One region of the Pseudarthrobacter defluvii genome, then DNA from elsewhere that is predicted to be linked to it. Evidence: predicted binding sites of a transcription regulator. Region 1 holds the regulator's gene; the other holds the start of a gene.
The links. Region 1 encodes HrcA, which represses chaperone genes, less so after heat shock. Its sites were predicted from a motif close to TTNGCACTCGNNNNNNNCGAGTGCNAA; they were not measured.
Positions count from the first base shown of each region.

Region 2: a site for HrcA is predicted at 1,977-2,003, ahead of JCQ34_RS15385 (Hsp20/alpha crystallin family protein). Genes of this name have one in related genera too.

Region 1 is NZ_CP066362.1:2,141,706-2,146,113, forward strand. It holds gene JCQ34_RS09860 (16S rRNA (uracil(1498)-N(3))-methyltransferase) at 1-74, opposite strand, end outside; gene dnaJ (molecular chaperone DnaJ) at 77-1,204, opposite strand; gene hrcA (heat-inducible transcriptional repressor HrcA) at 1,293-2,306, opposite strand; gene JCQ34_RS09875 (DUF3097 domain-containing protein) at 2,481-3,329, shown strand; gene JCQ34_RS09880 (DUF4870 domain-containing protein) at 3,406-3,816, shown strand; gene hemW (radical SAM family heme chaperone HemW) at 3,826-4,408, opposite strand, start outside.
Region 2 is NZ_CP066362.1:3,302,380-3,306,787, forward strand. It holds gene JCQ34_RS15375 (histidine phosphatase family protein) at 1-341, shown strand, start outside; gene JCQ34_RS15380 (NAD(P)H-hydrate dehydratase) at 325-1,260, shown strand; gene JCQ34_RS15385 (Hsp20/alpha crystallin family protein) at 1,479-1,901, opposite strand; gene JCQ34_RS15390 (hypothetical protein) at 2,150-2,341, opposite strand; gene JCQ34_RS15395 (FAD-dependent monooxygenase) at 2,526-4,145, opposite strand; gene JCQ34_RS15400 (hypothetical protein) at 4,159-4,408, opposite strand, start outside.

The DNA of each region.
Region 1 (4,408 bases):
TCGAGGACGAACGTGCGGCCCGGCGTCGTTGCGTCCAGGGAACCAGTGGAGGTGAAGAAGACGGGGTTGCTCACCGCTACAGGTTCCCGAACCGGTCCCGGAGCTTGGCGAACATGCCGCCGCTGGCGGCCAACTTGCCTTCGGTAATCTGCTCACCCCGGAGCTTGGCAAGTTGGCGCAGGAGGTCCTCCTGCGCGGAGTCGAGCTTGGCCGGGGTGTCCACCTGCAGATGCACCTTCAGGTCGCCGCGGCCATAGCCCCTCAGGTGGGTAACACCCAAGCCGCGCAGGGTGATGATTTCGCCTGACTGGGTTCCCGGCTTGACGTCGATCTCCTGGGTACCGTCGAAGGTTTCGAGGCTGACGTCCGTGCCCAGGGCCGCAGCGGTCATGGGGATGTGCAGGGTGGCGTGCAGGTCATCGCTTTCGCGCACGTACGTGGGGTCGTTGTTGACGCGGATCTCGACGTACAGGTCGCCCGCCGGGCCCCCTGCAGGGCCGGCCTCGCCCTGGCCGGAGAGCTGGATGCGGGTACCGGTGGCGACACCGGCGGGAACCTTGATGGTCAGCGACCGGCGGCTGCGGATGCGGCCCTGGCCACTGCATTCGTTGCAGGGATCCTTGATGACAGTGCCGAAGCCTTCGCAAGTGCCGCAGGGGGCTGCCGTCATGACCTGGCCGAGGATGGAGCGGACGGCCCGCTGGACCTGGCCGCTGCCGCCGCAGATGTCGCAGCGTTCCGGCTGGGTCCCGGGACGGCAGCAGGATCCATCACAGGTGGGACAGACCACAGCGGTGTCCACCTCGAGCTTCTTGTTGACTCCGAATACGGCGTCGCGGAGGTCGATCCGGACACTGATGAGTGCGTCCTGGCCGCGGCGGACGCGCGACGCCGGACCCGAGGCACCACCGGCGCCAAAGAAGGTGTCGAAAATGTCCTGGAACGCGAATCCCTGGCCTGCGTAACCGGCGCCGCCGAAACCGTTGTCCGTGCCGTTTTCATTGCCGGTGGTGTCGTAGATCCTGCGCTTCTGGGGATCGGAAAGGACCTCGTAGGCGTGCGTTACCGCCTTGAACCGCTCTGCAGCGTCGGCACCTGGGTTAACGTCCGGGTGAAGGGTGCGGGCCAGCTTGCGGTAGGCCTTTTTGATCTCTTCGCCCGTAGCTTCGGGTGAGACTCCAAGGACGTCATAGTGGCTGCTCAAAATTCGTGTCTCTTCCTTGTTGTACTGCGTTCAGTTGGTCGGCCAGGGCTCTTGTTTCACAGCCGGAGCAAGCTCCGGCAGCCAAGAGTCAGGGCCCCAAAATCCTCGAAAGGTAGCGGGCTACCGCCCTGACGGCGGCCATGGTGGTGGGATAGTCCATTCGGGTAGGACCGAGGATTCCCACTTTGGCTGCGCTGTCCGGACCGTAGCCGGTGGCCACCACGGAGGCCTCAGCAAGCCCGTCGTAGGGGTTCTCCCTTCCGATGCTGACAGCCACGCCCCGGTGGTCCTGGGCCATCTCGCTCAACAGCCGCAGCATCACCACCTGTTCCTCGAGCGCCTCCAGCACAGGGCCAATGCTGAGGGGAAAGTCCACATTGGACCGGGCGAGGTTGGCGGTGCCGGCCATGACCATGCGGTCTTCCCGACTGCTCTGCGCCAGCCCCTCAAGGCCGACGGCCAGCGCGTGTGCCGCCTGGCGCTGCGAGTGGGGCGTTGCAGCCACGACGGCGGGAAGGGCCTGGGCGAGGTGGCTCAGCCGGGTTCCCCCCAGGGCAGCCAGGAAACGGGTGCGCAACTCGGCCAGCGCCTCGTCGCCAAGGTCCTGGCCGACGTCCATGACGCGCTGCTCCACCTTGCCGCTGTTGGCGATGAGGACCACGAGGACCTTCCGCGGTGCCAGCAGCACGAATTCGATGTGGCGGACAAGTGCCCTGCTCAGGTGCGGGTACTGGACCACGGCCACCTGGTTGGTCAGTTGCGACAGCAGCCGAACGGTTCGGTCCAGTACGTCGTCGAGGTCGTCCGCGCCCTCCAGGAGGGTCTGGATGGCACGGCGTTCTGCAGCCGAAAGGGGCTTGACTGCCGAGATCTGGTCGACAAAGAGCCGGTAGCCCTTGTCGGTGGGGATCCGGCCGGCGCTGGTATGGGGGGCGGTGATCAGCCCCTCGTCCTCCAGCGCGGCCATGTCATTGCGGATGGTGGCGCTGGAAACGCCAAGATGATGCCGCTCCACCAGGGCCTTTGACCCAACCGGCTCGCGGGAGTGGACGTAATCCTCCACGATGGCCCGCAGTACTTCCAGTTTGCGTGGCTCGCTCACTCTCCACCTCCATCCATGGTCCGGGGCCGCCCGCCCCGCCCGGTGCCACCCGGGGGTTAGCACTCGACATGCCTAAGTGCTAACAGTCTATTATGCCTCGGCCCGTTGTTAGCATTGGTACCGCTCCGGGCGAAACTCCCGGGCTAAGGAGCTAGCGCTAGGCGGATCGATTCCATGGATTACCAGAACTGGGGCCCCCGGGGCATTTCCGCTCCCACGCGGACGGAGCTGCCCGAGGTCCCCGTGGAGCGCGGCATGGTGCTTGAGGAAGTACAGTCCGGCTGGGTGGGCGCCGTCACCCGCGTGGAGAAGTCCGGCGGAATGCACGTCGTTGCATTGGAGGACCGCCGCGGAAAGTCGCGGTCCTTCAAGCTGGGGTTCGGTTTCCTCCTCGAGGGCCAGCCCATCCGGTTGATGCCGCCGGCGCCCAAGGCGGCCGTCGGTGCTCCCGCCGGCAGGACTGCCTCCGGTTCGGTGCGCGTCTCCGGCCAGCGCGCCCAGGTTGCCAAGGCAAGCCGGATCTGGGTGGAAGGCAAGCACGACGCCGAACTGGTGGAAAAGGTCTGGGGAGACGACCTGCGCGTGGAAGGCATCGTCGTCGAGCCCCTCCACGGCATCGACGACCTGGCCGCTGCCGTCGCGGACTTCAGGCCCGGCCCGGGCCGCCGACTCGGTGTGCTGGTGGACCACCTGGTTCCCGATTCCAAGGAATCCCGGATCGCCCACGCCGTCATGGCGTCCCCGGGCGCGGCCGGCAACGTCCTGATCGTCGGGCACCCGTACGTGGACGTGTGGCAGGCAATCCGCCCTGCAGTCCTGGGCATCGAAAAATGGCCCGCCATCCCCCGCGGGCAGGACTGGAAGACCGGGATCCTCAATGCCTTCGGCTGGCCCCACGCCACGAAGGAAGACATCGGCCTCGGATGGCAGAAGCTGCTCGGTGCCGTACGCACGTACGCGGACCTCGAAGCGTCGCTGCTGGGCCGGGTTGAGGAAGTCATTGATTTCCTCACCGTGCCCTGACGGGCGGGCGACGGCCGCAAAGCCAGTATTCTTGGTAGTAGTCAGCACCAACTTGCACCTCAGAAGGACACAGACTGTGGCAGAAAACGCACGTGATCACAGGGACGGCCAGGGCCGTTCCGAGTACCATGGCGTACCCGCCAACGCCCTGCCGCTTACGGCCAGCGAAGACCGCCAATGGGCCACGCTGGCTCACTTCGGCGGAATCCTGGGGTGTATCCCGTCGCTGCTGATCTACCTGATCTTCCGCGACCGCGGGCCGTTCACCGCCCAGGAGTCCAAGGAAGCGCTGAACTTCAGCCTGCCGCCCACCATCGCCGCGGTCCTGGCCAACATCCTGGTCTTCATCCCCTACGTGGGGAACATTTTCGCGGTCATCGCCACACTGATCTGGGTGGCGCTCACGTGCTTCTCGGTGGCCGCCGGCATCCACGTCAACCGCGGCCAACCGCACCGCTACCAGTACAACCTGCGCTGGATCAAGTAGCGGCCCAGGTCAGTCCGGGAGGATGCGGCGGACCACCGCGTCTGCCAGCAGCCTGCCCTTGAGGGTCAGGACCAGGCGTCCCCGGAAAGCGGCAGCGGGCTCCACCAGGCCGCCCGCGATCAGCCCGGCCACCTCATGCCGCCCGGCAGCGCTAAGCGTTGACACCTCGAGCCCTGACTGCAGGCGCGCCTCGAGCATCACCTTTTCCAGGTTTGTGGTTTCCGCATCCAGGGTTTCCCTGCCGGCAGCCGGCGACAGCCCCTGCGACAGCCTGTTGGCATAGGCGGACGGGTGCTTGACGTTCCACCAGCGGACCCCGCCCACGTGCGAATGTGCGCCGGGGCCGATCCCCCACCAGTCGTCTCCCCGCCAGTAGGCCAGGTTGTGCCGGCACGCCTGATCCGGAGTGCGCGCCCAGTTGCTGACCTCATACCAGCCGAGCCCTGCTTCGGTGATCAGCTGGTCGGCGAGCTCGTACTTGTCGGCGTGGTCGTCGTCGTCAATTCCCGGGACTTCGCCACGGCGCATCTGGGCTGCCAGCTTGGTCCCTTCCTCGACGATCAGCGCGTAGGCGCTGATGTGGTCAGGCTGG
Region 2 (4,408 bases), 1.2 Mb from region 1:
ACTACCGGCCGCCGGGAGGGGAATCGTGGGCGGACGTGGCGCTGCGTCTGCGATCCGTCCTGGCGGAGCTGAACAGCACAGGCATGGGCCAGCGGGTCATGCTGGTGTGCCATGACGCCGTGATCATGCTGTTCCGGTATGTCCTGGAAGGCCTCAGCGAAAAGGAACTGCTGGACCTGGCGGCCAGGGAGGCCATCCTCAACGCGTCACTGACCAAGTTCGTCCGGCCCTCGGGCGTGGGGCCGTGGACGCTGGAAAGCTTCAACGTGGCCGACCATCTGGCGGAGCAGGGCGTCGAGGTCACCCAGCACGCGGGAGACACCAGTGTCCGCCCGCGCTGAAGCATCCGGCCCCACCCTGGTGACGCCGTCGCTCCTGCGGGAGTGGCCGCTGCCGGCGCCGGGCGCTGATAAGTATTCCCGCGGGTCGGTGCTGGTGGTGGGCGGGGCCCGGGCCACCCCCGGGGCAGCCCTCCTGGCCGGCACCGCATCCCTGCGCGCCGGGGCCGGGAAGCTCACACTGGCGGTGGCCGAATCGGTGTCAGTGCAGCTGGGGGTGGCCGTGCCCGAGTGCGGCTCGATCGGACTCCCGGAAACCGCCGCTGGCTCTGTTAAGCCGGAACTGGACCGGATTTCCTCCTACCTGGATAAAGCCAACGCCATCCTGGTGGGCCCGGGCCTGGACGATCCCGACCTTGCCAATGAACTTCTGGAAGCGTTGCTCAGCCGCGAGGGCGGCGAGGGTAGTGGCGCCCAAGGCGACGCCGGCGCGGGGGAAGGTCCCGCCGTCGTCCTCGATGCCTACGCGCTGGGTGCCCTGGTGCCGCTGGAGGACCAACTTGGCCCGTGGCACGGAAGGCTGATCCTCACCCCAAACCCGACGGAAGCGGAGGTCCTGCTGGGGCGGGACGTAAATGACCTCGAAAAGGACCTGGCCGAGATTTCCGCCAGGTTCGGCGCCGTGGTCAGCTGCCAGGGCCTGATAACCCAGCCGCCCGGCCTGAACCCGGACGAGCCGGAGCTGTGGAAGATCACCACAGGGTATGGCGGGCTGGGCACGTCCGGCAGCGGCGACGTGCTTGCGGGAGCCATCGCCGGGTTCCGTGCCCGCGGAACCACGGGCGCCCAGGCAGCCTGCTGGGGAACCCACCTGCATGCAGCCGCGGGGGACCGCTTGGCCAGCAGGATGGGACCGCTCGGCTTCCTGGCCCGCGAACTGGCTGACGAACTGCCCGCCCTGATGCTGGAATTCAGCGTCTGACGCAGGCCTGCCGCATGCGCTGTCACGCGGATGGCCCCCGGCTCAACCCGGGGGCCACCGTGTCGGAAGGTTAAGGCCTACGCTGCCGATGCGCTGTCTGGCGCTGTGGCGTTGCACAGATGGCGATTCGCCCCAAAAAGGCAGTCAACAGATGTGCCCGCCTCCCGAGCCTTTTGTCGGACCTCTTCGGATCCTGCACCGGGCGGGATCCCTGCCGGCTATGCGGAGATCTCCTGCTTTGCCCCCTTCGTTTCAATCTCGATCTTGCGCGGCTTGGCCTTTTCGGCCACCGGGATCCGCAGCGTCAGGACGCCGGCGTCGTAGCTGGCCTTGACCTTGTCCGCGTCCAGGGTGTCGCCGAGGACCAACTGGCGGCTGAAGACGCCGCGCGGCCGTTCGGCGGCGATCAGTTCGGTGTCCTTGCCCACGGGATCGGGCCGTTCCGCCCGCACCGTCAGGACGTTCCGTTCCACATCCAGGTCCACCGAATCCACCGCGACGCCGGGCAAGTCGAAGGCCACGACGAATTCCTGGTCCTCACGCCACGCGTCCATCGGCATCGCTGCCGGGCGTGCGGTGGTACCGAGGACCTGCTGGGCCAGCCTGTCCAGCTCGCGGAACGGATCGGTTCGCATCAACATGGCTTCCCTCCTCGTAAGAGATGGTCCAACACTCTTTCCACATCAGCCTTATCTGTAGTGGCTGATATAGATTTTTTAGCACTGCAGCAGGAGGTCTTCAAGGGGGTTCAGCCGCGGATTTCCTGCCTATTTTTGGGTCCGAAGCGGGCCTGATTTTCGCGACGTCCGCAGCATGAAGAGGGGCCTTCCGCGCAGCTGCTGCTGCGCGGAAGGCCCCTCTTCGGAGTCACTGTTCTGCGGGTTTACCGTCAGTCCCTGGTGGGATCCGGGCGAAGCGGCGCGGGCCCTGGATCCGGCACCGGCAGCGGGCCGGGCGCCGGCGGTGCCGGGAACGGGTTGGGGGACGGCGGACCGGGCGGCTGGGTGGGATCCGGTGAGGTGGGCTCCGGACCGGGTTCGGGCGGAAACGGCTCAGGTTCGTGCACTGGCGGGATGGTCATGGAACTTCCCCTCTCATGCTGGACTGATCTGTCTTGAACTGACCAGACTACGCCCGCAATCCCTCCGCAACTACCCTCCCCACCCCGGTTGCTCTATCAGTTTTGGTCCCTAAAAGGCCGCTTTAGGAGCCATAAGTGATGGAGCATCACGACGGCGGAGGGTCGCCTTGACCCCGGAGCGTACCTAGTCCCGGGCTGCACCGACCAGGCGGAGCCAGTCGAGCAGCTGGGCCGGGTCCACCCCGCCGCAGCGGAAGCCCACGTAGCCGTCCGGGCGGACGGCAACAATGCCGGCGCCGGGGTGGCTGGTGAGGCGGTGGACGTGCAGCAACCGGGGCTGGCTGTCCACCGCTGGAAAGCTGCGGCCGGCACCCAAGGCCACCGGGCCGGCGTCGCGCCCCAGCAAAAGGTGAATGCCCGGCACGGCGGTCAGCTCGTGCAGGCGGATCACCTGTCCGTCAACCGACACCACGGCATCGGGCAGCCGCTCGCCCGGCCGCGTCCACCCGCTGGCCCCGGGTGTAACGTCGCGCGAGATGGCACTGTTCCGGTAGTTCACGAAGGGCTGCGCCAGCAGCCTGACTCCCCTCGCGATGAGCCACCGCCGGCGAAGCAGGATAGGCATGACTGGAGCCAACGCCGGCAGGATGGTGCGGACCAGGCGGGCTGCCGGATGCGGCGAAGCTTCGCCGAAGAAGATCAGGTGCGTCAGCGCCAGCACCCGCCGGGCTGCGGTCAGCCGCTCCCGCCCGTAGCTTTCCAGCAGTTCCGGCAGCGGTCTGCCGGCGGTCGAGGCGAACCCCAGCTTCCAACCGAGGTTGAGGGCGTCCAGGATGCCGTTGTTCATGCCCTGTCCTCCCGCCGGTGAGTGGGCGTGGGCGGCGTCGCCGGCCAGGAAGACGGGGCTGCTCCCGAACGTGCTGGCAATCCGGTGCTGCAGCGGGACCTGGGCGGACCATCCCACCTCACGCACGGTGGCTCCCAGGCCCGACTCATTCACCAGCCGCGCCACCTCCGCCGGCGGCACGGGCGGACCAAGCTGGCCGAAGCGGGCGCTGGAGCCCGGGACCGCCGGGCGGGTGGCCAGCATCCGCCACGTGGCACCCTCGCCCAGCGCGAAGAGGAAAGCCAGCCCGGCACGCCCCACCGCCACGTGCAGCAGTCCGGGGTCCAGGGGGCCAGCAAGTTCGAGGTCGGCCAGGACGGCCTCCACCCGGTACGGGCCTCCGCGCCACTGGGCGCCGGTGATGCCGCGGACGGTGCTGGACTGTCCGTCGCAGCCGGCCAGGAAATGGGAGAGGTGCTGTTCAGGCCCGCCGGCTCCACGGAGCTCCGCGTGGACCTGGCCGCGGCTTTGCCGGGCCGGTCCCCCGCCGTTGTTCCGGTGCAGTCCAACGAATTCCACGCCCCAGTCCACCGCCACACCCCTGTCCTGCAGCGCCTGCCACAGCACCTCCTCGACGTCGGCCTGCCGGACCAGCGTCAGGTGCGGGAAGGCAGTGTCCGGAAGGTCTGCGTGCCCCAGCCGGGCTTCAACCACCCGCCGGCCCAGGTGGATCTGTGCTTCGGGTGTGGTGTCCGCGCGGTCCAGCAGGTCAGCGGTTACGCCCAGCGGGCGTAGTCCTTCCAGGGCCCGGGCATGCAGCATCAGCGCCCTTGACGGGCGGGCCCGGCGCTCCCGCCGGTCCACCACCCGCACGGTGGCACCGTGGGCGAGGGCCTGGAGGGCGGTGGTGAGCCCGGCGGGACCGGCGCCGACCACTAAAACGTCCGTGTCCGCCGTCGTGCTTTGCCCCCTAGGCATGCGCGCCCGGCCGTCACTCTTGCGTGCGGAGCCGCCACCAGGCGTGGTCGGTTCCGGCGGCCGCAATCCTGGCCGGGTCCGCCAGCACCTCATCGCGGCGGAGCCCGGGAAGCACTTTGTAGCTGATGGAGCCGGGAACGCTGACCAGTTCCAGGACCCGCCAGAGGGCCGAAGCATACTTCCGGGCGGGCTCCGCGCCGTCCCACTCGTACAGCCCGCGGTAGGCGCCAAAGGTGTCGTGGGCGCACCAGAGCTTGTTCACA